DNA from 3 places in the Pelagibaculum spongiae genome. Region 1 is predicted to be linked to each of the others. Evidence: predicted binding sites of a transcription regulator. Region 1 holds the regulator's gene; each other region holds the start of a gene.

Region 1 (7,657 bases):
TCCAGCTCAAACTGATTATGTATCGCAAAAGGATCATCACCGTAAAATGGATTTTCTGCTACCGATGGCACCGTATTATTTTTCATAGAAATCACCAACGTTGTAATTTTTTACATGATAACCAGCGGGATAATTTAAGTCACTTGCTGAACCATCGATAACGCTTCATTGCATTTAATAACTTTCAACTGAACCTTACTGTTTGTTGCCGCAATATCGTATTGGCCAGTTTTATTTGAGTCCTGATCTACCACCACACCAAACCATTTAAGCTTGTTGCAAATTTTATCTCGAATCTGAGGAATATTTTCACCAATGCCGCCGGTAAATACCAAAGTATCTAAGCCATTTAAAGCCGGTAGAAGCGCTGCAATCTCTCGAACAACCTGAAATATAAAATGATCAATCGCCAATCGGCAGCGTTCATTATCTACTTCAAATAAACTGTTAATATCAGCACCAATACCTGACAGAGCAGACCAGCCGGAGTCTTTAAATAACATTTTTTCTAATTGATTCGCGCTATAGCCATCAGTTAGTAGTTTAAGAATAATACCTGCATCTAAACGCCCCGCCCTAGTCGACATTACCGGCCCTTCAAGGGCGGAAAAGCCCATACTGAAATCCTGACTCTGCCCTTGATGAATCGCACACACACTCACACCACTGCCTAAATGGGCAATAATAACTCGCTGGTTAAATTGTTCCGGCTGCTTATCACAGAGCTGTTTATACACATGTTGATATGACAATCCATGGAAACCATAACGGCGAATGCCTTGTGCACGAATCGATTCAGGTAAGGCATAGATTGTTTTGTAGCTAGGCATATTCTGGTGAAACGCAGTATCAAAGCAGGCATATTGGTCGATATCTTTAGGCAGAATCCCTTGAAATAACCGAATCACTTCAAGCGCTGGCGGCTGGTGCAAAGGCGCTAAAACAGATAACTCGGTTAAATCTGAAAAAACTTGGTTATCAATTTTCACTGCCTGAAAATACTTTTCACCACCGTGAACAATTCGATGCACCAATCGATCGGGTAATAAATCAGCTTGTGTTAATTGCTGCCACACCAAAGTAAGCAGTTGCTTAAGCGGTGTGCTTTCTGGAAATGTTGTCACTTGTGGTTGTAGTAGGCATTCAGAATTTACTTCAGTTTTCAGTTGAATCGATGAATTATTTAAACCGTTAATGGTGATTTTCACCAATCGTTCAGGTACTTCATCGTAAGACCGATACAAGCTAATTTTAAGGCTTGATGAGCCAACATTTAACGCAAGAATTTCCATAGTGTTTCTATTTATTTTTATGATGATTATTGTTTATGAAAAATTCATATATTTAGAACTGATCTTGTTTATAACGGCTAACTAAGCTTGCTACTGCACAAGAATAAATTCTGGTTTGCAGGCTATCAGAACGACTGGTTAAAATAATCGGCACCCGAGCACCCATCACCAAACCGGCAGACTGAGCACCACCCAAATAACACAACTGCTTGGCTAGAATATTACCGGCCTCTAGATCTGGGACTAACAAAATATCCGGCTCACCAGCAACGGGGGACTGAATGCCTTTAATTTGTGCTGCCTTGGCAGAAATTGCATTATCAAATGCCAGTGGGCCGTCGACAATAGCACCAGTAATTTGCCCGCGATCTGACATTTTACAAAGTGCTGCTGCATCAATTGTTGCAGGCATACTGGGTTTTACTTTTTCAACAGCAGCCAGAATGGCAACTTTAGGTTGCAACAGGCCAATGCCCGCTGCTAGATCAATCGCATTTTGTAAAATATCTCGCTTAACTGCTAAATCTGGCAAAATATTAATCGCAGCATCGGTGACCAGTAATAGCTTGTGGTAATGCTCAGCCTGCAACACAAAAACATGGCTAACACGGCGATCGGTACGAATCCCTAGCTGTTTGTGAACCACCGCCCCCATTAACTCAGCCGTCGCCAAGCTGCCTTTCATTAATGCTTGGACCTTTTGCTCTCGTGCTAAAGCAACAGCAATTTCCGCTGAAGCATGGCTGTGCTCGCAGTCAATAATTTCAAACCCACTAATGTCCAGATCAAACGATTCTGCAATCTGCAGCATTCGATCTTTAGGACCGACCATAATCGGCTCTATCAGACCAGCCTTAGCAGCTTCGACCGCAGCTTCTAGCGAATATTTCTTCATTGGATGTACTACCGCAACCTTCAGCGGCGGATTACTTGCTGCTTTTTTTAACAGCACATCCAAAGTAGATGAGACTGGCTCTGAAATTTCCATATTTCGCCTTTATTATTGTTTTTACGAAAAGAATGAACATCATTTGCCGATTTTGTCGTGAAATGAACAAAAAAGAAAGTTTCATAACAAAATGTCATATAACTTTCTTTTAGCAACACCACAGTAACCATCACAGTTAAGAGTGTCCAAACTTGTTGCGGCAACATCGATGCTTGTTTACGAAATACATTTGGAAATAACAAAAAAAACCCGCGATCATTTCTGATCGCGGGTTTTAATTTTTCAACAATTTCAGCAGGCCATCAAACAGATTAGTGTTTGATATTTAGCGTAAACTAGCCTTCTTGAATCGTCGCAATCTGGCACAGCTTCTGGTAATCGTTGATGCGTACTTCTTTGCTCTCAACCGCCAGAATACCTTGCTTTTGGAAACGGGTCAGAACACGACTTACCGTTTCAACTGCCAGACCTAAATAGTTGCCAATCTCAACACGTGTCATAGGTAAACGAAAAGCAGTAGTCGATAAACGACGACGCCCGTTACGCGTTGAAATACTTAACAATAATGAAGCGATACGTTCTTCAGCATTCTTCTTGGCTAACAGCATAATTAACTGCTGCTCTTCACGAATTTCCTTGCTCATCATCTGGAAGAAGTGACGCTGTAGACCAGGTAGTACTTTGGTTAGCTCTTCTAAACGGTTAAACGGAACTTCACAAACTGTTGTTGATTCAAGTGCCTTAGCAGAATTCACGTGATGGTTGGTATTGATGCCATCCATACCCATGATTTCACCCGGCAAATAGAAGCCGTTAATTTGTTCTTCACCAGACGGTGTAATTGAGTAGGTCTTGATAGCGCCGGTTCTAACAGCATAAATTGCTTTGAACTCGTCACCACTACGGAACAAGTGCTGACCTTTCTCAACGCGTTGTCCCTGTTTGATAATTTCGTCCAGCCGATCAAGGTCCTCTGCCTGGACAGCCAAAGGCAAACACAGGCTGCTTAAGCTGCAGTCACTGCAAGAAGCTTTAATCGTGCGGCAGGATCCTGCCTTATGAACTTCGGTCATTGCTAGCGCTCTCGTAATTCCAGGCGAATCCCCGATCCTAATAGCTTGTTTTTATTAATCAAATGAAACATTTGTTATTACACTGCTATCAGTGGTCTGCGGGTGAATCGCAGTCGCCGTTTCGAAAAACGGCTCGTTATGCATAAGTCCCTGATAATTAGATAGACAGCCGCCGCCAGAGTGACTTAAACAAGTATCAAAGCGGCCTGCCAATTACTGCGACCTCTCAACAACAATATTGGCTGGCTGAAAAACTGAATCGCAAAATCCTTTGCTATTCCAATGTAGTTTGTAGGATTGTAAACCACTGCCGTTCGTAACCGAACATGCAAAGGTATATTTTGACCGTGATCAAATTACTCGACATGATATAGATCATATTCTGGAGTATTGGCCGGAAGATTGTCAGCTAATGCTCAAAACAGTTAATCATTTCCGGCAGACGGCAATCAAAATAGAACAAAGGGCAAGCTTTAACCTCTCAATGTTTTGAGTGGTTAAAACTTGCCCTTATCGGTCGCTTTTTTTTAGATGATTTTTGAGTAAATAGTATCCTTAGTTGGGACCTGCTCACTCAAACGATTCATATTATATGAATCAAATGCCATGCAAATAGTTCGGATCAACAACCGGCCTTTATCGGTGACTTGAATCCGCTCTGAACGAATTTCCAGCAAACCATCTTGCTCCATACCACGCAGCAGTGCCAAAGACTCTGAAAAATGCTCAGCAAAGACGATGCCATACTTGCGCTCAACCTTGCCAATATCCAGCGAAAAATGACAAATCAGCTCGGTGATCACATGGCGACGCAATCGATCTTCATCAGTCAGTGCATAACCACGCTCAATCGCCAACTCACCTTTTGCAAGGTGCTCTTGGTAGGTTTCAATATTCTTACTGTTCTGGAAGTAAGTGTTATCAACCTTACTGATTGATGAACAACCCATCGCAATCATGTCAGTACCACCACAGGTTGAATAACCCTGGAAGTTGCGCTGCAGCTCACCGTTATTCTGTGCCTGACAAAGCGGATCTTCTGGACGAGCAAAATGGTCCATACCGATATATTGATAACCGGCATTGTTCAGTTGTTCGATTGATTGCTGCAAAATTTCTAGGCGAACTTCTGCCGATGGTAATTGCGATTCATCAATCTGTTTTTGCACCTTAAATAACTGAGGCAGATGCGCGTAATTGAACAAGGAAATTCGATCTGGGTTGAGATCAATGGTTTTTTCTATGGTAATCCGGTTGGTTTCTAAGGTTTGCAATGGCAAACCATAGATCAGGTCCATGCTCAAACCATGGAATTGGTTATCGCGAATCGCTTTAACTACGCCACGAACCATTTCTTCACTTTGAACCCGGTTGACCGCTTTTTGCACCGCCGGATCAAAGTCCTGAACTCCTAGGCTGATTCGGTTAAAACCAAGCCCACGCAATAGCGCAATGGAACCCGGACTGGATTCACGAGGATCCAATTCAATCGAATACTCACCGGTATCATCATTACGCAGATTGAAATGCTTACCTGTTTTATGCATTAACAAAGTCATTTCACTGGAATCGAGGAAGGTTGGCGTACCACCACCCCAGTGCAGCTGGATCACTTCACGGCTGTTATCATACAACTGACCTTGCATTTCGATCTCGCGCATCAGCTGCTGCAAATATGGCTCTGCACGGCGACGATTAGCGGTGATCACCTTATTGCAAGCACAGTAGTAACAAACCGTATTACAAAACGGGATATGGAAATACAGTGAAAGCGGGCGCGCACTAGCATTACTGCGACTAACAGCGGCCAGCATATCTTCCTGGCTAAAGTCTTCTCTAAACTGGATTGCAGTTGGATATGAAGTGTAACGCGGACCGTTGATGGTGTAGCGCTGAATCAGCTCACCATCCCATTGTATTTTGCAGCTCATGACTGGCTTGACTCCTCGTAAGCGTCCCTATTCGGATCGTGAGACATCTAAGGCTCGTTCCTGAAGCCTTCTATTTTGGCCGACAAATCTCATGGTTATATCACTTTGTTTACTTGACCTTGATGCAAATCAATCACTTGATTAAATTACAAATCAATCAACAACAAGCTTACCTAGCTTCTTCCATTGAAAAATTAATATTTTATGCTGCAAATCAGGATGTTAAACATCATCATTCTTGGGTTTAGCCACCAACCGTTAAATATCATAATTTTCATTAATGATATTCAATCATTAAAACAAAAGCTTATAACCAGAAAGAATCTTCACCTTTGGCTAGCGACTCATCACCGAATCACCAACAGACAATTAACTCAACTGATTAAAGCTGCATACTGCTTACAACCTGATCATCTGAAATACTGGTCTGCTCAAAGCAAGATTTTTGCAGAGTTTCACCTGATTCAATGATTCCTTTTTTATATTAATTTACCAAGCGCCAATCTTTTGTGGAATATGAAAAAGGTTGTGAAAGTTAGTTGACAGCTCACCGGAAATATCAGATAACTTCGCCAGATTTATTCAGGAATGTTGTATTACATGAACTTGTCCCACCAATATTTTTACTTTTTTGGTTGGTTTTGCTCCCATAGCGGGCGCGAAGGGATGGTTTGTGGTTAACATAAACTGAATTGAACAATTCCCGAAGCCCGCTCACTGAGCGGGCTTTTTTTTGCTTTGGAGAAAATCATGATCGTTGTATTAAAGCCTGGGGCAACCAAACAAAGTGCCCAGCCGCTGCTGAATAAAATTGACGCGGCCGGGCTGAAATCGCTTTATTTGCCAGGTGTCGAGCGAATCGTCTTGGGTGCTATTGGAGATGAGCGTATCCTTGCCTCACTGAATCTAGATGCGGATCCAATGGTCGAAAGTGTTAAGCCGATTCTCAGTCCATATAAATTGGTTAGTCGAGAAGCACACCCTTCATCTTCTATCGTAAAAATTGGCAATACCGAAGTCGGTGGTGACACCTTTACTGTTATCGGTGGCCCTTGCTCAATTGAAAGTCTCAATCAATCACTTGATATTGCCCGTGTGGTTAAAGATGCCGGCAGTCATGTCTTCCGTGGTGGTGCTTTTAAGCCTAGAACCAGCCCTTATGCCTTTCAGGGTTTAGGCGAAGAAGGTTTAAAAATTCTTCGTAAAGTCTCCCAACACACTGGCTTACCTACCGTAACCGAAGTCGTTGATGCTGGAGATGTCGGATTAATCACCGAGTACGTTGATTGTTTGCAGATTGGTGCCCGCAATATGCAGAACTATCGCCTACTCAAAGAGGTCGGCCAGGGACGAAAGCCGGTGCTACTTAAACGCGGGCTATCAGCCACATTAGAAGAAACCCTGCTAGCTGCTGAATACATCTACCACGAAGGCAACCATCAAGTGATTTTGTGTGAGCGAGGTATTCGCACTTATGAAACCGCGACCCGCAATACTCTGGATTTAAATGGCGTTGCTTGGTTGAAACAGCGTAGTCATTTACCGGTTCTAGTCGACCCGAGCCATGGCACGGGTGTTCGTGAGCTAGTGATTCCAATGAGTCGTGCGGCGGTTGCAGTGGGTGCTGATGGCATTATTGTTGAAACCCATACCAATCCGGCAGAAGCCTTATCTGATGGGCATCAAGCGCTCACTGAAGTGATGTATCAAGAGCTAATTAAAGAGATCATGCCGATTGTTCATGCGATGGGTAAAAAGCTATAAACCGTTTACTCAAAAAGGATGCTTCGAGCGTGGGCTTTATCAAGATTCCATCTGCATCAGACGTAGCAGATGGAATCGTTTAATTATCCAGAAACTGCTGCGTATTAAATTTTTCAGATAACGCCGGTAACTGGGCAATCAGTAAGTCGATACTGGTGGGGCTTGCTATATAATGGCCTTGCGCAACATGACAACCCGATTGATTCACTAGCTGGAATTCTTGTTCGGTTTCCAAGCCTTCAATTAACAGCTCAACACCCAACCCCTGCATCATTTGATTCAGAGAGCAAAGCAGCAGCTTGCCCCGGCTAAAATCTTCCAGCTCCTGTAAGAAACGGCAATCGAGCTTTACTCGAGACCAAGGTTTACTTACCAAGAAATTCAGAGAGCTACCACCTGGGCCAAAGTCATCGAGTACTAGTTCAAATCCCTTGTTACGACACATAGCCAAAATCCCTGGCTCAAGTCGCTCTGCTTTTCGCGCTAAAGATTCTTTCATTTCCAGCATGATTTTCTGCTGCTTCAAGCCGGTCATTTCTAATTGACGCTCTATTCGCTGTAAACGCTCACTAGATAGCCGATGTAAATTAATGCATAGCAGCCAATCTGCCGGCCAACGTCTGGCCGTTTGCAAGGCTTCATGAATTA
Region 2 (7,657 bases), on a different contig from region 1:
GCGATGACGCGACGACAGTTGAATTTTTGTTAGCGGGTGGTAATGGCGCAATTTCTGTCACCAATAATGTGGTGCCACATGATATGGCTGAAATGTGTGCGGCAGCTTTAGCAGGTGACAGAGCACGTGCTGAGCAAATTAATACGCGGCTGGAACTACTGCATTCACGGTTATTCTGTGAAAGCAATCCAATTCCAGTGAAATGGGCATTGGCTGAAATGGGTAAGATGGGTCATGGCATTCGTTTACCATTAACCATGTTATCTCAAGAACAACATGCTTCGGTTAGAGAAGCACTAGTTGAATCAGGAGCATTGGCTTAATGATGCGAACAGCATTGATTGGATTGGCATTGGTCACACTGGCAGGTTGTAGTTTATTACCAGATTACAGTGACAATTATCTGAAAGCAGAGGCTCGCGGCCCGGTGGTAGGTAATGGATTGTTAAAACAGCGCCAGTTGGTCATCCCTGGTGAAGACCAAGCGCAATCGCCAAAGCAGTTTGATGAAACGCTAGTTCAACCACCTCAGGTGATTACAGTTAAGCCGTAGTAATACCAGATGATAAATAGATAAGGTGTCGCTGGCTTTTGGCTGGTTGCACCTTTTCTATAACTTTTAATTATCGGCAGTTTGTTTATCGTTGACTTTTATTAATTAAATAACTGAATAGTTGATGGTTTGATTGCCAGTAATTTTTTATCGCTAAATGAACAAGCAAACCCTATTTAAAATTCATAACTTATCGCTGGATTAATTGCTTTGGGCTAGAAATAAGCGCTCAAAATTAACTCATAAAATGTTGGTCAATGAATTTTATTAGTTTTGCATAAAATACGGGTTCAGGATTGAAATTCGCGTCTCTGGGAAGTGGCAGTAAAGGAAACGCAACGCTGGTAGCTAGTGGTGATCAATTGTTGTTGATCGATTGCGGATTCAGCCTCAAACAATTAGAAGCCAGAATGCAGTTGTTGGATTTAACGCCAGCTCAGATAACCGGCATTTTGGTGACTCATGAGCATAGCGACCATGCTTCTGGTGTGGGTGTTTTATCGCGGCGGTTTAAGCTGCCTGTATGGGCAACTCGAGGTACTTTGTCCCACAAGCTGTTAAATAAACTGGCGCAGGCTGAAGTAATTTGCAGCCATTCAGAATTTACAATAGGTGAGATTACCGTCTTACCCGTTCCGGTTCCCCATGATGCGGCAGAACCGGTTCAGTATGTGTTTCAAGCAAATAATAAAAAACTGGGATTGTTAACCGATACCGGCAATTGGACGCCATACATTTTGCAATCATTAAATAAATGTGATGGTTTGTTGTTGGAATTTAATCATGATCTGAAAATGCTCAATCAAGGTCCTTATCCGCCAAGATTAAAACAGCGGGTTGCTGGACTTTTTGGGCATCTAAATAATCAGCAGGCACTAGATATTTTGCAGCAGCTGGATTTAAGCAAACTGCAGCATCTAGTGGCTGGTCATATTAGTCAGGAAAACAATTCGCCAACTCAAGTGGCTGAAATGCTGCAACAGCAATTCGGTCAGCGTGGGTTTGATATTACTATAGCCAGTCAAGGTGAAGGTTTTGGCTGGAAGCACATCAACTGAAGGCAACGCTGATGGAAAAACGTGACGAGCTCTATGCAGGTAAAGCCAAATCGGTATTTACCACCGATAATCCTGAACTGGTGATTATCGAGTACCGCAATGATACTTCTGCATTCGATGGCGCCATAATTGAACAGCTGAACCGTAAAGGTTTGGTTAATAATTATTTCAACGCATTTATCATGCAGCAATTAGCCAAAGCCGGTATTCCGGTACATCAGGTCGAATTGTTGTCAGAGACTGAGTCTTTGGTAAAGCGTTTGGATATGGTGCCAGTAGAGTGTGTGGTGCGTAACCGAGCTGCAGGTTCAATCTGTAAGCGACTGGGTGTAAAAGAAGGGCTGGAATTAACGCCGCCTACTTTTGAGTTTTTCCTGAAAAACGATGCGTTACACGATCCAATGATTAACGAACATCACATTGAAAGCTTTGGTTGGGCTGATAAAGATGTGATTGCCGAAATGAAAGCGCTGACTTTTAAAATCAATGACATTTTAAAGCCGCTGTTCGCCAAGGCCGGTTTAATTCTAGTGGATTATAAGCTGGAATTTGGCGTGCAAAATGGCCAAGTCTATTTGGGTGATGAATTCTCTCCCGATGGCTGTCGTTTATGGGATGCTGAAACCCTCGAGAAAATGGATAAAGACCGCTTCCGCCAAGGTCTGGGTGGCGTAATCGAAGCCTATGAAGAAGTTGCGCGCCGTATTGGTTGCGAGCTGCCTTAATCGTCAGGTTGAGCAAAAAAGGCTTTGGTGAAAACCAAAGCCTTTTTTTTGTATGAGGTTTGCTGAAATAGGTAACAAACAGCTTTTCTTATGCATAAGCAGCGGCACAATAAAAACAAAAAAATGTAAGTGTAAAAGCCACTGCGATAGATTGAGTTACTGATAGCAGCCTCTCTCTTGCATGCGTTTTCGTTAGAAGATGACGAGGTAACTCTGCCTGTTGCAGTAAAAAGTATCGGTCTTCTATTGTGATTGTCAGTTTTTTTTCAGTGATCTGGGTTGATGGCTGAAACTTTTTTGTTGATTTTATTTTGAGAAAAGCTTTGGAGAAACCCAAAGCTTTTTTGAACAGGAATTTAGTTTTTTTTTTGAGCTGATAACTTCGCCGGTGGCTTCGTTAATAATGACCGGGAACCAGTAAATATCCCTGTATTGTGGTTTGACAATATAGGTATCACCGCCCAGAGCATTGAAATATGTAGATTGGTGCATGATTGCTGAGCGATGTTGGTCAATATCATTTAGTCTAACAGTGATTTTTCTCATGCCAGGAAGTACTTTGATTTTGGCGTAATTTCCGCCGCTGTAGGGAACTTCAATGTCATCAACAAAAAGAATAATGGCATCATCTGACTTGATTAAAGCAATTTCGCTATCAGGGAGGCTCTTATCGGCATACATTGCAGTGGTACAGCCACCCAATAAAAATGATGCGATAAGTATTTTTATCATGAGTACTACTTTGTTCATTTTGACCTCTTTCTGAAGTGGTGGAGGCTAATCTGCTCCGTCAGTTGTCCGTGAATTTTATATGATTAAATACAAAACGAATACTGTTTATTGTTTTGATCGATTTTTCAGATTTTGGGGTTCTAGCTATTTTCAGATGGCCTGGCTTAATATATATAAGCAGATCAAGCTTCGGGGCAGATAAACACTGATTGCCATAATTGTGCTGCATGCCAGGTCTTTTCTAAATATCGTGGCATTAATACACGACGAAAATTAAGTAGTGTGAGCTAAAAGAAGAGTATTGTTGTGGCAAGGGTTTGATAGTTGAAAAAAATGGCTCTGGTTGCCCAGAGCCATTTTCAGTCTCAGTCACTGATTAGACCGTTTTGCTACTAGGCCGACTTTTTTAATGCTACCTCAAGCTGAGCTGAGTAATCGTTTGCTGGCTGGCTAGTCGTTTGAATTGTCATTTTTTCACGCTGGAAAATTTTACTATTTGCAGCAATCGGCACGATAAAACTAGCTTGAATGGCTTGTTCAAGTTGCTGGTAATCCAGTTCAATCCAAGAGGCACACATCCATTCAACTGCTTCTGCTGAAATACACATACTGATATCCTTTAGAATCCTTTCCAAATCGGAATTATCGTAAAAATGTTGCTGTAAAAGAACGTTCGTTACCTTGGTGGCTGTAAGCTACCAGCGGGCATAATGCTCTTCAGTAAATCCGGGCAAAGCTTCGAAATCAATCCATTCTTCGGCCTCTGCACCGATTGTTTTGCCATATTGATCGGTGGTATTGATTCTAGCGCGACCTTTAAAATGGCCGTAATACTGCTTGAATCTAGTATCAATCAGGCCGGTTTTTAATTTTCGACCGTAGTGGCTTGCAGGGATAAACTCTAGTTCAAGATTTCCATCTGAAGTGATGATTTTCCAAGGTTTTTTATCATCACCCTGCTGATAGTTGAATAAAGCCATGTCCAGCTTGATTCTTTGATTATCGACCCACATGACATTTTCTGTGAAGCCAGTTTCGTTAACGCCAGCGGCTAAATTAACCCCAAAGTTTTTTCCATTAGCTAATTTTCCACTAATGCAAACCCAATTCCAACAGGTTTCGCGGCGCATATAACCACAGCTCCAGTCTAGCGAGCCTAAAAAGCCAGCCTGCTGTAAGTCGGTTTGTTGGTTTTCAAAATCCAGTATTCCTGTTACCGGCAAGCCTGCGCTTTTTCGAGTAAAAGTCCAGCCGTTAATTCCAGTTTTAGTGCAAACAGATAAAGGCTCAAAATTAGCCGGTTGATGAAGCTGGCATTGCAGTTTTAATCGATTGCCAATTGCCACGTTAATTTGCCGGTCGCCATTTTCAAGCGGGCGAATTGATATGCGCTTATTGCCTTGTTTGAATGACCAGCTATCTTGATCTGGCTGAAGGCCTGCCTTTGTACCAAGTGCGAAGGGTGCTTGTAAATTGGCTTCAAGCAACATGCCTCGTTCTTTATGAAGCAGATAACAGAAAGCACTGCTAACCCAGCCTAAATGAACAATAGCGACACCGACAGCATATTCGTCAGAGACTAAACCAAAGAATTGAAACCGGTTCAGTTTGATTTTTTTAGACAGTATTCCCAACTTGCGACCCATCGGTGAACGATAGTCAAAATCATAAGCATTGATGGTTTGTGGGCAGGGGTCTAGTACACCAAATACAGGTTGTCCGGAGCTATCAATTAACTGCTGAGTCATCAGTTGCTGTTCTTGTTGGAGATGATGCAGCTAACATATCGGTTGAGGCAAGTTTGCTCAATGAATTTGCTGTGATAACCGCAAAAAAAATCTCTGGGCTGCTAATTATATTAACAGCAGAGTTATCAAGTAGTGTGTATTACTCAATCTTGTGATATTTGAATCGATTGATCTTCAAGGGCACTATTTTGAATGCTACTGATTCAATGTTGGAATATCTTAGATTCATAAAATAGAAGTGCTATCAAATTACAAGCATAAAAAAGCCCGCATCAGCGGGCTTTGAATCAGGCTTGAGAGTGCCAGATTTAGTAGCGGTACGAAATGCCAGCCATATAGACCCATGGGTCTATATCAACGTCAACTTTCACGCTAGCGGCAGTATTTGTTGTGATGGTTGCTTCGGTATCAATATCGATGTACCAAACAGCTCCGCTTAATGACCAATTTTCATTAAGTTCGATATCCATACCAGCTTGGAATGCCAAACCGAATGAATTATCTAGCTCAATGTCCGTTGAAGTGATACCCGGATTGCTCAATGCGCCATCTAGTGTTGCAGCCAAGCCAGCATCGGTTTTCTCACTAAAAAATGCGGTGTAGTTCACGCCTGCACCGATATATGGGTGAATTGGCAAGTCGGCATTTGGAAAATAATACTGGAACGAAATGGTTGGTGGTAAATGTTTGGTTTCACCGATGCTTACACCAGATAAGCCACCAGTTCCAACTAGTTCGTGTTTAAATGGAGTGGCTGCAAGCAGTTCAACACCGAAGTGCTTACTTAGCATATAAGAACCAGTTATAGCTAATTGAGTATCAGATTTCACACCAACACCATTAGAGGCTGCTAATACAGGGCCGCTATCATCGTTTGGCTCAACCACACCGATACCGGCACGAACTATAATGTCGCCTTCCTGATACATATCAGCAGATGCTGAAAGTGGCGCAATAAGGAAAAGGGCAGCAACAGCAGATAAAACAGGTGAGAATACTTTCATTACAGAGGCCTTCTTGTAGTTTTGTGAATTCGATTCTGTTGGTTGTTCTCTGTAATCCATAATAAATGTATTGATATTTTTTATAATTGACTTGCGTCAATTATACTTTTTATGCGCCTAATTCATTTTATTCTATCTATATGAAAAAAAAGAAAACTGATTGTTGCGAAAAATTATCTAGAGTATAAAAATTGCCATGAGTCAAATGGTTTTTTGGATTTTAGAAGTGGAGTTTAGGGAGAGGAGTTACGGTATTTTTTCCTAAAAATCGATAGTTGATACAGAGTAGGTAAGCATTTAATTTATTGGTGTGTTAGCAGCTTTCTCTCTAATGCTGTAATTCAGTTTGAGCATCCTGCATCGTACTGATCGACTATTGCGTGATGGCGATGGAATGATGCGCAGGAAAATGATTTTCAGGAATATTTTTTCTAAAGCTGCGACAGATTTTAATAAAAAAACAAAGGCACATATGCCACCAGTAACAAGGTAATCCCCATAGTCGTCATCGGCAGCAGGTAGCGCTCATGACGTCGCCAAAAGCTTTTGTGGTGTTCGTGGGCGGCTAGCCAGACTTCTCTACCACCGATTACTTGCCTAGTAAGCAGGTGGTTTAGCGCAACCGGCGGACTTAGATAACCGAGCTCAAATGCCACCAGTGCAACCATCCAAAAATGCACCGGGTTTATGCCGCTTTGATAGGCTAACGAGGTAATAGATGCCGTTACCAAAATTACTGCGCCGTAAGGGTCCATTACCATCCCTAATAACACTAGCAAGCAAACTAGCAGTGACATGGCCAGCCATGGATTGGCTAATTGCGCCGGTGCCAGCGACATAATTTCTGCCCGATCAAATACACCGCCAATACTAATCGTCATGCCCATCATTAATAGTAATGCGCCGATATGAACGGTGGTTTCGTTGGTTGCTAGTCGAATTCTTAATAAGAAAGCAAAGGGTGCTTGGTCATCAGATTCGTGTGGCTCGCGCTTTCGTAAGCGACGATCGTAAAGCAGTAATGACAGCATAATAACCGGCAGAATGACCGGTGCGTTAAATTCGTCCAGTGCTGCGCCTAGCACTAGTTGATATAAAACCAGGACAACAGCACAAATCAGTATATAAGGAATCAGTTTTTTCGCAGCAGCGAGGCTTTGTGGCAGTGCGTTTTTCCAATGGGTGAGTTGCCAATTGATTTTGCTAGTGAGCAGAACAATTAGCAAAAATAAGCCTATGCTGAGCAGGAAAACCCAGATACCCCAGTCGAATAATTCCCTCGTCGTTACTTGTTTGTTCAGAGCCGCAATAATCACGACTAACAAGCAAGGGCGCAACACAACGCCCATGCTGCCAGCCATTGCAGTGGTAGCAAGTGCTAACTGTCTTCTGGCGCCTGCGCGGCGTAATTCTTGATAAACCATCGCGGCAACAGCAATAACAAATATGCCTGATGCGCCGGTCCAGGCGGTTGGCCAGGCAGCAATCAATAATGTAATTACGCCTAATAATTCTGCTGGAAGCTGCCAGGGCCTGAGTACATCAAAAACCAATTCTGCTAATCGAGTCTGTTTTAGCATCATGCCGATCCAGACGTATAAGCCAACATTTAGAAACAGTTGCGATAATTCCATCATCTGATTCAGGTAAATGCCCAATCCAGAAAAATGACCGGTGTAAAAGAAATAACCACCAGAGATGCCGCACATAAATGCGTAAAGTGGAATGCAAGCTAATGCCTTGGAAAAGCTTTCATCGCCACTGGTTTCTTTGGGTACTGAAATGCATTGCCAGAGGCTGACCAGGGTTAAAACTGAAAAGCCACCGCTCCAGCAAA
Region 3 (7,657 bases), on a different contig from region 1:
GTATCATTTATATCTAGCAGATATAAGTTGGCCCACAGCATTTGCCATGGGCCAACTTAAAACTAACAACTTAAAGTTCGCTTGAAACCGATTCACTAATGCTTAAGATCGCGTCAGTTTACTCGGCGCAAAACCCATGCTCACTAATAATTCGAGCACCGCGGTTAAGCCTTCTTCAACACTCGATACATCACCAGATACAACCAGGCAGCCGGTAAATCTATCTAAAAAACCAACATTAACACCGGCCGCTTTGGTTGCAACATCTGCTGCAATAATCGAGGCTTCAGCTGGGGTAATTGTCATAATACCAATCGCATTAATATCATCACCATTTAAACCTAGCTTGGTATAAATATCTTTTTGCGGATGAGCAATCAGGTGCGCTAAAGTCACCTGTTTTCCAGGAACATATTCCTGTATCACTCGTTGCTTTTCTTGGTCCATTAAAACTCCGCATATTGCGCGTGTTGAATTACTTGCAGGTTGCTTCCCAGTTTGCTGGGTAAACTACATACATAAAGCGGGAGAAACCTGGTGAGCTGAACTGAATGTTTGAGCCTTTAGGAATCAGAATAATATCACCCGCATGGCCAATTACTTTACGGCCATCGATGATGATTTCCAAAGTACCTTCGATGATGTAATCAACTTCGTCGTAGTTCAAGGTCCAATCGAATGCACTTTCTTTCATTTCCATGATGCCAGCGCCAAGACGTGGGCTTTCATCCAGATCAAACAGATCGATCAGATATACATGGTCACCTGGCTTGCCTGTATCGAACTTTTGAGGGCGAACACTCTTACCACGAACGACTGAAACACCGCTTGGATCAACATGCTTGTCGAAATTACAGGCTGGCTTAGCGGCTGTTTTGCCAAGCTGCTCTGCTACAACCTTACGGATAACCTGTTCAAGTAGTTCAGGAGTCATTTCTGCCATGATGGTTACTCTCAATTTTGATCCAGACTTTTCTTTATGACCAAACAGTCAATTAGACAGTTTTGGTAGCAAGCTACCCTGCTTAATATCATCAGGCCCGAGTATTTCTGGACAAGGAAAATTATAATTTGCCGACAATTCAACTATTAAACATTGCAGTTACGGCAAAAGATGAATATCGACTATCTATTTAATCTTTTTCATTACTTCAGCGGTTAGCTGAGAAATGTGCTCTGATTTTTCAACACCAAAAGATTCACGTAGAATTCTCTTTATGTCGGATTTAATTTCCCCAGGGCATGGCTTATTCTCGACAAGCTTTTGCTCGACTGGTTTTTTCTGACCTGATTTTGCCGGTCTTGCATCAGAGCTTCGATTTAAATCTGATTCCCAGATAATTTTTAGGCCGGCTTTAGATGCGGCATCTCTTGCAGAAGGTGCAACCATAGCGCCCTTGGGGACAACTAAAGCGCCATCACGCAAGTATTCCTGGCAATTTCTATCGTTAATCAGAAGCTTACCCACTTAAATCTCTCCCAAGCAGCCTCAAAATATTGGCCGAATTATTGAACTTCGACATCATCAATGATGCCAATAATGCAGGCATCTATAGGCGCTTCATTTGGAAGTAAAGCTTTGCGTGCTGCGCCACCGCGAGCAATCAAAACAGTTTCACCGATACCTGCGCCAATAATATCGGCACAAACCATTGAACTGGATGAAACATCTTTTCCATGTTCAATAATTTCCACCACCATCAGTTTCTGACCACGCAAACCGTCGTGCTTGCGCGTTGCCCAGACATTGCCGGTTACCTTGCCAATTAACACTGATGCCTCTCCGAAATCATTTGCCGCAGACGCGGCCGAAAGTAAAACTAAATTATGCTTACGCTAATACTTTGCATTCTGCAGCATGTTGATATCTGTCATGACAACTTCTTGCTAACCTGTCGTTGAATCAAGATTTGATTGGTTTTACTTAAATCGGCGATGACCTTCAGTCGTCTTTGCTTGCTCACAGATCAAAATTCCCGCTTTACTGAACAAATACTCAGTGATCATGGATTATCATTGCACTATAAGTTGGTCTTAATATGTAGGTTCGGACTATTTGGACCTAACCAAATTTTATTGGAATGCCACTTCTATCTTTTGTGGCGAAAACAGAATAAATCATCAATTTCTGGAGCAATGTTTACATGTGGGATCTGCTGACCTCGGTTGCACTTCAGGTCGCTTTAGCGCTGATTCTTGATCGGGCATTTGGTGAACCATCACACCACCATCCGCTGGTTTTATTTGGCAAGTTAGCCAATCACCTTGAACGCTGGTTTCATCCCGGCGAAGCCGCTATGCCAAGCGCACAGAAAAAACAGGGGGTGATTGCACTGGTTTGTGCTGTGGCATTCCCAGTCATTATTGCCTTGTTATTAAGTAAGTTACCGCTGGTTGGCTGGTGGGTTGGCGTAATACTGTTATGGCTGGCAATTGGCGGCAATAGTCTGGCGCACCATGCCCGGCAAGTATCGACCGCACTGCATTATCAGAATTTACCGGCAGCGCGGGATAAAACCCAAATGATTGTTAGCCGTAATTGCGCCACGTTGGATGAAAACGGTGTAGTAAAAGCCACCACAGAATCGGTTCTAGAAAATGGCAGCGATGCTATTTTTGGCGCTATTTTTTGGTTTGTAATTGCTGGTGCGCCCGGGGTTGTGCTCTATCGGTTAGCCAACACATTAGATGCAATGTGGGGTTATCGAAATGATCGCTTTATTTGGTTTGGCTGGGCGGCTGCTCGCTTCGACGACCTAATCAATTATATTCCGGCGCGCTTAACTGCTTATACCTATGCAATTCAAGGCGAATGGAAAACTGCCCGCCAATGCTGGCAGCGCCAAGCACCTCAGTGGGATAGCCCAAATGCCGGTGTGGTAATGGCAGCCGGTGCTGGTGCATTGGAAATTCAGTTAGGTGGCCCTGCGGTTTATCATGGTGAAGTTCACCAACGGCCAGAATTAGGTTGTGGAAAGACTGCACAAGCTGAAGATATTGAACGTGCAATTGCCTTAATAGAAAAAGGGCCGTGGATCTGGGTGAGTAGTTTATTTGTGCTCACTCTGATGTTTAGCTGATTATATCTATTCAGCCTTCTATTCCCTACGACTCTATTTCCTACGGCCTTATGATAAATAAACAAAAAAACCTACAACATGGCGGTGGATTAATCGCCGCCGCTGAAAAATTTCAGATTCCGGTGACTGACTGGCTAGATTTATCCACTGGCGTTAATCCCGATTGCTACCCGGCTCAAAATATTTCATTTGAAGCTTGGAACCGCTTACCCCAAACAAATGATGGGCTAGAACAAGCTGCAGCTAATTATTATCAGTGCCAACATTTATTGCCGGTAGCCGGTAGTCAGGCTGCGATTATGGCGCTGCCACAACTTAGGTTGGCCAATATTAATCTGACGGTAAATTTATCATCGCCCCATGGCTTTGATTCACAAGGGCAAATAAAAATATTACTCCCTGAACTGGGTTATAAAGAACATTTTAAAGCTTGGTTTAATGCTGGATTTTCTATCGAGCTTTATCAGCAAACACCCACGCAACAGCAAATTGATGCCGCTGACGTGTTGTTGGTAATTAACCCCAATAACCCTGCTGGCTGGTGTTATTCAACCGAACAACTTATGGAATGGCACCAACAGCTAGCACAAAAAGGCGGCTGGTTGATTGTCGATGAAGCTTTTATCGACACCGCGCCAGATCAGAGCATTGCTGCACAAACCGGCCAACAAGGTTTGATCGTTTTACGCTCGCTGGGAAAATTCTTTGGCTTGGCCGGCGCCCGAGTTGGCTTTGTACTCGGTTGCCCTGGTTTATTAACTGCATTAGAAAGTTACCTTGGCCCATGGAGCATTAGCGGGCCAGCACGAGAAGTCGCCACACAAGCGTTATCTGACCAAAACTGGCAGCAACAAAACCGGCAAAAGCTCATCGCATTAGGCGAACAGTTGCAGCAATTACTGCAACAATATTTCAGCTGCGAAATTCACGGCCCGGATTTATTCAAAACCGTGGTGATTAATAATGCATCTGAGCTGCATTTAGCACTCTGCCAGCAAGGCATTCTTACTCGTTTAACCGACGAACAACATGCACTACGTTTTGGCTTACCGGCAAATATTGAACAATTCGACCGGCTGGCGAATGCGCTAAATCGGTTAGATATCTAACAGCACTTAAAACATATATTTTAAATACAGCTACAACATCATTCACAGCATCATTCACAGCATCATTCGATAGCAATAATTACTGGCTATTTTTAGTGATCAAAGTCTGAAAAAGCTAAAACTTTAAATTGGTTTGACCATCTCGATTGATACCTATCAGTAAGTCATCTTTATGCTTCGGTATGCTTAGATCATCGTAAAGATCGTCTAATTACTTACCTCCAGGAGCAGTGTTTTGGCAAGGCAACTTATCACTCAGGATCATGTGGAAAAGCTTGCAAGTGGAACGACTTTAAATATCGGTCCGGGCCAGATTTTAACCCCTGGTGCTCGCGATGCAGCCTCTGCAAAAAAAATCCATCTAGCATTTGGTGAGCACGAAGAACCTCTGCAAAAAAGCAGTAAAGAGAAATCGCCACATATTGGTTACCACAGCGAGGCAGCAGAAAATGCTGGCCCTGATTTTTATATGCCACCACTTAACTTGCAAGGCCGTGGCTGCCTAAAACGCTTGGGTACCAAACTCAAGGAAATGGGTTTTAAAAAGGCGCTGTTGGTTACCGATAAAGTACTTCGCACTACCGGCTTGGTTGATAAAGTCACGGGCATGCTGGAATACGGTTATGGGATTGACACCATTATCTATGATGGCACCCAGCCGAACCCGACCACTACCAATGTTTATGACGGCGTTAAGTTACTGCAAAAACATGAATGTGACTTAGTCATTTCATTAGGTGGCGGCTCACCGCATGACTGCGCCAAAGCGATTGCATTAATTGCAACTAACGGTGGTCGTGTTTGCAACTTTGAAGGTATGGATAAGGTTCGCAAAGCAGCAATGCCACTGGCGGCAATTAACACTACTGCTGGCACTGCATCAGAAATGACGCGCTTTTGTATCATCACCAACCCAAAGAACCATGTAAAAATGGCTTTGGTTGATCATCATGTCACACCGATGATTTCGGTAAATGACCCTGAATTAATGACCGGCATGCCAAAAGGTTTAACCGCCGCTACCGGCATGGATGCATTAACTCATGCCATGGAAGCTTATGTTTCTACCCAGGCAACCCCGATTACCGATGCTTGCGCCAGTAAAGCGATTGAGCTGATTGTAAATTATCTGCCCAGAGCGGTAGATAATGGCGAAGACATGGAAGCTCGCGAAATGATGGCCTATGCCGAATTTTTGGCTGGCATGGCATTTAATAATGCAGGCCTTGGTTTGGTACACGCCATGGCACATCAGTTAGGTGGCTTTTACGATTTACCACACGGCGTTTGTAATGCGGTGCTGCTACCCCATGTGTCTGCTTATAATATGCCGGTGATTGAAGATCGGTTAGCAGCAATTGGCCGCCATAAAGGCATTGTTGCCGATACGGATTTAAACAATCCTCGCCAATGCGCAATTAAAACCATTGAAAGTATTGTTCGTTTGAACATGCAAGTGGGTATTCCTGCCAATTTAAGTGAATTGGGCGTACTGGAAAAAGATCTCGCCGAAATGGCTGCTAATGCAATTAAAGATTCTTGTATCTCAACCAACCCTCGGGAAGTTGACCAGCAAGCAATTGAAAGAATTTTTAAAGCCGCGCTTTGATGCTTTAAATCTTTACAAGGCCTCGACTTATGTCGGGGCTTTTTTATAGGTGAAATAATAGTGGAGTAGCAGGGTGGATAAATAAACACTCCGCATCCTGAGACACCTAATTCTATGTTACGTAAGTTGCACGGAGCAGCTGTAGGCGCGACCTGCAACGTTCGGTGCGTTCAACAAATACCGGGCAAACAAATAGGTCGGTTACCACCTTATAAATTCAAACATCAACCGTTGGAATAAATTGCACCATGGTCAAGTTGCAGGTCGCGCTTAGCGCTCCGTGCAACCTACGGAGTATTCACCAAATACCAGACAGCAATTATTTATCTCATAAAATCAAAAAAAAACGCCCCACCAATCCATGGCAGAGCGTTTTAGTTACTTAAAAAACTCGGAGAACGAATTTTTTAGCACATGTAAATTACATGGCTTTTTTGTAAATCTCACACACTTCTTCGTGGGTAGGCTGCTTAGGGTTAGTGAAGCCACAAGCATCTTTCAAGGCATTGTCTGCCAAAGTGGCAAAGTCTTCTTCCTTAGCCCCCAATTCTGCCAAGCCTGCAGGAATTCCAATATCAGCACTTAATTTACGAATAGCGACCAATGCGGCTTTCGCGCCTTCGTCGTCAGACATCCCCATAACATTAATGCCCATTGCGCGTGCGACATCTTTCAGGCGAGCAGCAGAAACCTGCGCGTTATATTCCTGAACATGTGGCAACAGAATTGCGTTACAAACCCCATGCGGCAAGTCGTAGAAGCCACCCAACTGGTGCGCCATCGCATGTACATAACCCAAGCTTGCGTTGTTGAATGCCATGCCCGCTAATAGCTGTGCGTAGGCCATTTTTTCACGGGCTTGCATGTTGTCGCCATCGGCAACCGCTGCGCGTAAATACTTTTCGACCAATTCAATCGCCATTAATGCGCTGGCGTCAGTCACTGGTGTGGCGATAATTGAAACATAAGCTTCAACCGCGTGAGTCAGTGCATCCATACCGGTCGCCGCAGTCAGGCTTTTTGGCATATCTTTCATTAATGCAGGATCATTGACTGATAAAATTGGCGTAGTGTTTTTATCTACGATCGCCATTTTTACGTGACGCTCTTCATCAGTAATAATGCAGAAACGAGTAATTTCTGATGCGGTACCTGCAGTGGTATTAATCGCTACTAGCGGCATTTGCGGCTTGGCAGACTGGTCAACACCTTCATAATCTTTAATGCTGCCGCCATTTGCTGCAACTAACGCAATACCTTTGGCGCAATCGTGTGGAGATCCACCGCCTAAAGAAATAATAAAATCACAATCAGATGCCTTTAGCATTTCCAAGCCAGCATCTACATTACCTACGGTTGGGTTTGGCTGAGTACCGTCAAATACCAAACTCGTAATATCTGCAGCGCCGAGATCTTCTACAACCTTGCTTACCAGACCGATTTCCACTAATGGCTTGTCGGTAACGATCAATGCTTTGGAGAAACCCAGACTTTTAATATCGGCTACTGCCTCTTTTAGACATCCTTCACCCATCAAATTAACAGCAGGCATGAAAAACTTATAAGCAGCCATAATTATTCACCTATCAAATAGTTAAAATATAAAATTAATAACGTGACAAAATTTCCTGATATAGAAACTACTCCGAATCAGAATTTCGCTTTTGACCTATGTCATCGGAGGTAGCGAACTCATATCAAACTAAGCAACAATGACTGACAAATCGGTATTACCACTTTAATTACTTGAATTTAATAAATAAACTAGCAGTTAAGGCTGTTTTTAATTGGTATAACCATTTGAAAATAAAGTCTTTTGTTTTTTCGAATACGAACTAGCAAAGCTCATTTTTTATAAG

Evidence for each region. The regulator FNR, encoded in region 1, switches genes on or off when oxygen is low (the NO sensors DNR and NnrR bind a similar motif). The targets are predictions, from matches to a motif close to TTGATNTANATCAA.
Region 2: DC094_RS10135 (OmpW/AlkL family protein) is a predicted target of FNR. The motif match lies at 5,907-5,920, and genes of this name have one in related genera.
Region 3: DC094_RS15105 (EutN/CcmL family microcompartment protein) is a predicted target of FNR. The motif match lies at 1,862-1,875, and genes of this name have one in related genera.

Annotation. Positions count from the first base shown of each region.
Region 1 covers NZ_QDDL01000002.1:480,889-488,545, forward strand. The annotation lists gene DC094_RS08115 (PaaI family thioesterase) at 1-86, opposite strand, end outside; gene DC094_RS08120 (acetate/propionate family kinase) at 135-1,292, opposite strand; gene DC094_RS08125 (bifunctional enoyl-CoA hydratase/phosphate acetyltransferase) at 1,345-2,280, opposite strand; gene fnr (fumarate/nitrate reduction transcriptional regulator Fnr) at 2,577-3,314, opposite strand; gene hemN (oxygen-independent coproporphyrinogen III oxidase) at 3,842-5,245, opposite strand; gene aroF (3-deoxy-7-phosphoheptulonate synthase) at 5,996-7,009, shown strand; gene DC094_RS08150 (putative bifunctional diguanylate cyclase/phosphodiesterase) at 7,089-7,657, opposite strand, start outside.
Region 2 covers NZ_QDDL01000003.1:264,125-271,781, reverse strand. The annotation lists gene dapA (4-hydroxy-tetrahydrodipicolinate synthase) at 1-323, shown strand, start outside; gene DC094_RS10165 (hypothetical protein) at 323-553, shown strand; gene DC094_RS10160 (MBL fold metallo-hydrolase) at 850-1,611, shown strand; gene purC (phosphoribosylaminoimidazolesuccinocarboxamide synthase) at 1,623-2,336, shown strand; gene DC094_RS10150 (hypothetical protein) at 2,643-3,086, opposite strand; gene DC094_RS10145 (hypothetical protein) at 3,461-3,676, opposite strand; gene DC094_RS10140 (DUF2804 domain-containing protein) at 3,764-4,816, opposite strand; gene DC094_RS10135 (OmpW/AlkL family protein) at 5,125-5,820, opposite strand; gene DC094_RS10130 (TRAP transporter large permease subunit) at 6,270-7,657, opposite strand, start outside.
Region 3 covers NZ_QDDL01000006.1:206,061-213,717, reverse strand. The annotation lists gene DC094_RS15120 (BMC domain-containing protein) at 103-447, opposite strand; gene DC094_RS15115 (EutQ-related cupin domain-containing protein) at 476-943, opposite strand; gene DC094_RS15110 (hypothetical protein) at 1,130-1,468, opposite strand; gene DC094_RS15105 (EutN/CcmL family microcompartment protein) at 1,507-1,773, opposite strand; gene cbiB (adenosylcobinamide-phosphate synthase CbiB) at 2,145-3,080, shown strand; gene cobD (threonine-phosphate decarboxylase CobD) at 3,131-4,189, shown strand; gene DC094_RS15090 (iron-containing alcohol dehydrogenase) at 4,425-5,798, shown strand; gene yiaY (L-threonine dehydrogenase) at 6,220-7,371, opposite strand.